Regions from separate parts of the Trichocoleus sp. FACHB-46 genome, predicted to be linked through region 2. Evidence: predicted binding sites of a transcription regulator. Region 2 holds the regulator's gene; the other holds the start of a gene.
The links. Region 2 encodes NtcA, which controls nitrogen genes in cyanobacteria. Its sites were predicted from a motif close to TTTGTANNNNNNNNTACAAA; they were not measured.

Region 1: a site for NtcA is predicted at 766-785, ahead of H6F72_RS02885 (ammonium transporter). Genes of this name have one in related genera too.

The regions. Positions count from the first base shown of each region.
Region 1 is NZ_JACJOD010000006.1:580,928-583,337, reverse strand. It holds gene H6F72_RS02890 (ammonium transporter) at 1-517, shown strand, start outside; gene H6F72_RS02885 (ammonium transporter) at 831-2,234, shown strand; gene H6F72_RS31010 (GDSL-type esterase/lipase family protein) at 2,304-2,410, shown strand, end outside.
Region 2 is NZ_JACJOD010000013.1:395,867-398,276, forward strand. It holds gene fabI (enoyl-ACP reductase FabI) at 1-113, opposite strand, end outside; gene ntcA (global nitrogen regulator NtcA) at 497-1,168, shown strand; gene H6F72_RS09460 (DUF3084 domain-containing protein) at 1,431-2,410, shown strand, end outside.

The DNA of each region.
Region 1 (2,410 bases), on a different contig from region 2:
AATGGTGATCAACGGCATCCTAGCAGGATTAGTTGCGGTCACAGCCTCCTGTGCCTTCGTCCCAGTTTGGGCATCTGCCATCATTGGCACGATCGGTGGAGTGATGGTTGTCTTTGCCGTTCTCTGGATCGACCGTCTAAAAATTGATGACCCTGTAGGCGCAATCTCGGTTCACTTAGTTAATGGCGTTTGGGGCACGATCGCCGTCGGTCTGTTTGCCGTTGGTCCTAACGTCAAAGTGGGTCAAGATATCCTCTACACTGCTGGTCCTAGCACAGGTTTCTTACTGGGCGGCGGGCTGAATCAACTAGGCCTGCAACTCTTAGGCACCGCGGCTATTGCTTTGACTATCGGAATTCTCTCCGCTATCTTCTGGTTCGCCCTCAAGGCAACCTTAGGCATTCGCGTCTCGCCAGAAGAAGAACTCAAGGGTCTGGATATTGGTGAGCACGGTATGGAAGCGTACAGTGGATTCCTCAAAGATGCAGGCGGCATGACTGGTAGCACCATTCGCTGAGATTGAGTTTTCTAAATTTAGCTAACCTATCGGTTGCTAAATCAGCTTAGTTATACCTTCTGGTCAAGAGCTTAGAGCTGCTAAAGGTGAGCCTTAGCAGCTCTTTTCTATGGAGTTCTCTTGATGAAAAATACTGCGCTCGCGATCTTCAAGAAACAGAGGTGGACAGCTTTTGAATGTCAGGAGTAAATTGTCACCACGATATAAATTGCTACTGAATTTTCACTAGTTATTTGCCGTAGAAGATTTTTGTATATCTTGATACAGAATCAACTCATCAAAAATTGGTGCAATCAAATTCATTTCTCTTGACGTGGAAGGGCTAACACAAGTGTTGAAGAAAGGTTTGATGATCGGAGCGATCGCTCTGTGGCTTCTGAGTGGTCCCTTAATGGGAACGGCTCTAGCCCAGGAAGTGGACGCAAATCCGATTGATACAGGCGACACAGCCTTCGTGCTCGTTTCGTCAGCATTAGTATTATTGATGACTCCAGGCTTAGCCTTCTTCTACGGAGGATTGGTGCGATCGCGCAACGTGCTCAACACCATGATGATGAGCTTGATCCTCATGGGCGTTGTCGGCGTCACCTGGGTATTGTGGGGCTACAGCCTTGCCTTTGCTCCTACCTCCATCACCCCTGGAGCTGAGCCTGCATTTACAGCAAATCCCATCATTGGTAGCCTGAATTGGCTATTTTTGAACGGCGTTGGCACGGACCCCGACCCTGTGGGCTATGCGACAACCATTCCGCACCAACTCTTCATGGCCTACCAGATGATGTTCGCCATCATCACGCCAGCCCTGATTTCAGGCGCGATCGTGGAGCGGATGAGCTTCAAAGCTTACTTCTGGTTCGTGACGCTGTGGTCTACCCTGATCTACTCGCCCCTCGCTCACTGGGTCTGGGGTAAGGGTTGGATTGGTGCGATGGGAGCACTTGACTTCGCTGGTGGCACGGTCGTCCACATCAGCTCTGGTGTCTCTGCGCTTGTCGCGGTTTGGGTGCTCGGTCCTCGGAAAACTTACCCTGTGCAGCCTGCCGCTCCTCACAACGTGCCCTACGTGCTGCTAGGTATTGGTCTACTGTGGTTCGGTTGGTTTGGGTTCAATGCGGGTAGCGCCCTAGGTGCTGGTGCTTTAGCAACGGTCGCTTTTGTGGCAACGATGGTCTCCAGCGCCGCTGGTGGACTGACTTGGGTGATTATCGAATGGCTACTCCGTGGCAAACCGACTGCCATTGGTATCGCTAGTGGTTTCTTGGCAGGTTTAGTCGGTGTAACTCCAGCAGCAGGGTTTGTTACTCCCATCGGTGCACTTTTGATTGGTTCCATTACTGCTGTTTGCTGCTTCTTCGCGGTTAGCCTCCGCGCCAAGCTTCAGTTCGACGACTCCTTAGACACTTTCCCCATCCACGGTTTAGGTGGCACCATTGGAGCAATTCTGACAGGCTTCTTTGCTACTAAAGCCGTTAACGAACTGGGTGACAATGGCTTGTTCTTCGGCAATCCTGTTCAGTTGTGGGAGCAGATTGTGGGAGTGGTCGTCACCTACATCTTTGCGGGAGTCGGTACCTTTGTGATCTTGAAACTCCTCAGCTTGGTCATGGATCTACGGGTTAAGCCTGTAGTGGAAGACCAAGGTTTGGACGTCAATGAACATGGGGAAGAAGGCTACGGCCAAGAATTTGCCTCTGGACTCAGCTACAACAGGGAGTAGTCCCAATTTTTTGGACGAATACCAGATTGCGACTACAATCTGATTCAAAACGACGTTGAGTTTGCTTCAGTGCCTACTCGCTCTCGAAAAATCGTTCCTGCTTGGGCCTTGTTGTCACTCGCAGCGAATAGCCTTCTGCTATTGACTGTGCTGCTGCTGCTTCGAGGCCACCGCTT
Region 2 (2,410 bases):
GTAATCCCTAGGTTGGCACCCGCTTTATGGAGTTGTTGGGCAATTCCCCAAGCAATCGAGCGATTGTTAGCAATGCCTGTGACTAAGGCATTTTTTCCGGTCAGATCCAGCATGGCAATCTCTTCGTTAAGGGCAATTACGAGAATACTCAAAGATGGGGGCTTAAAGATATTGACATCTACTGTCGCTGGCAGGGTGATACGCTGCCTTGAGTCCTATCACAAGATATCTGTCTTTAGGGGGAGTAAGATAGGGTCTAAATAGATCGCTTACAGCTAAGATCCGTTCGTTTGTAGTCCTCGAAACAGCAGCCAAATTCTTCAGCCATTGGCGATCGCTGGCCGATTGTGTATCAAATAGAACAAAAAATGACTCTGGAGTAAGTTTAAGTGTTCTAAAGTCATCAATTGCTTACAGTTGGCTCACCTTCGTAAGGTTCATCTCCAGACGAGCGGCCCATGAAGGTTGGAGAAGGGCATCGAAAAGGTAAAAGGATATGGTAATGACGCAGGATAGGCCGTTAGCATCTGTGTTTCGTCAACTGGGAGGCGGAGCATTTCCTCCCGTGATCGAAACGTTTGATCGAGGCAAGACGATTTTCTTCCCCGGTGATCCAGCGGAGCGTGTCTACTTTTTGGTCCGAGGTGCGGTCAAACTGTCTCGCGTTTATGAAGCGGGCGAAGAAATCACCGTAGCCTTGCTGCGAGAAAATAGTGTCTTTGGGGTTCTCTCGCTGATTACGGGCAATCGCTCCGATCGCTTTTATCACGCAGTTGCTTTTACTCCGGCGGAATTGCTGTCGGTGCCCATTGAGCAAGTGGAAAAAGCCCTCAAGGATAACCCAGAGCTGTCGATGCTGATGTTGCAAGGGTTGTCTTCGCGCATCTTGCAGACTGAGATGATGATCGAAACCTTGGCCCACCGAGATATGGGATCACGCTTGGTCAGCTTCTTGCTCATCCTCTGTCGTGACTTTGGCGTTCCTGGCCCTGACGGGATCACAATTGATTTGAAATTGTCGCATCAGGCGATCGCAGAAGCGATTGGTTCCACCCGTGTCACAGTCACACGCCTACTTGGAGATCTGCGACAGGAGAAGATGATTTCCATCCATAAGAAAAAAATTACGGTTCATAATCCCGTCGCTCTCAGTCAACAGTTCAGTTGATCTGCTATGGTTAACCTCTAGTAATAACAAGCGCTTACAGCGACTTGAATACAGCTCTCTGGCCGAGGAAGGTGCTTCATGGCACTCCTGCGAGGAAACAAAGAGAGCCCTGATGCTCTCCTGACGCTGAGGCAAGGCAGCAACTTTTGCTATCTGGGTCTGCTTGTTGTCGTCCTACAGGTGTGATGGCACACAAAACTTCTGGGGCATGAGATAGGCTGTATCTGAGTTGGGTGTGAGCCAAATGGCTTCCTGAGGGTAGATGACCAGCGGGTACATCTTAATTGTGGCAATCTTGGTGTTGGGGGGTGTGATCGCAACGGTGGGCGATCGCATCGGTACGCGCGTAGGCAAGGCTCGCCTCAGCTTGTTTAACTTGCGTCCTCGCAAAACCGCGGTCTTGGTGACGATTGTCACGGGTGGCATCATTTCTGCTTCTACACTCGCCATTTTGTTTGCTGTGAGTGATCAACTCCGTACTGGCGTTTTTGAATTGGGCAAAATTCAGAAAAACCTCTCTAGGGCGCGAGAAGATTTAGCAAAGACGAGAGTTCAAAAAAACCAAGTTGAGCAAGAGCTGACCCAAGCTCGCGCGGAGCAAGTTTCGGCCCAACAACGGCTGGATCGGATTAATTTGTTTCTTAAGGCCGCGATCGCCAAGCAAGCGACGACAGAAGCACAGCTAAATCGTACGCAAACCCAGCTAGGTCGAGTCGAGGCCGAAAGAGCTCGCACCGAAGCTCAGCTCGATCAAACTCAGAGCCAACTGAGCCGCGCGGAAGCAGAAAAGGATCGGATTGAAGATGCCAAAGACCGCACCGAAGTAGAACTAAACCGAACTCAAACGCAACTAAGCACTGTTTCTCAGCAAGCAACGGGACTCCGCTCCGAGATCGACCGACTGGATAACGAGCGCCAAAACTTGATTAAAGAAACTAAAGATTTAGAGATTCAACAAGCCAATTTAGAGAAAGCTGTTCAAACCTTGCAGCGGTACTACCAGTACTATCAAGCGCAATATGAAACCCTACGCCAAGGCAACGTTGCTCTCTTCCGGGGACAAGTGTTGTCAGCAGGGGTCGTGCGGATCGTTTCTCCCACAGGCGCTCAGCAAGCAATAGACCAGTTACTGCGAGAAGCAAATCGTAACGCTATCAAGTTGACCCGTCCTGGTACTGGTCAAGTCAGCGAGCAGATTATTCAAATCACCAGACCGGAAGTAGAACAACTGGTTGACCAAAT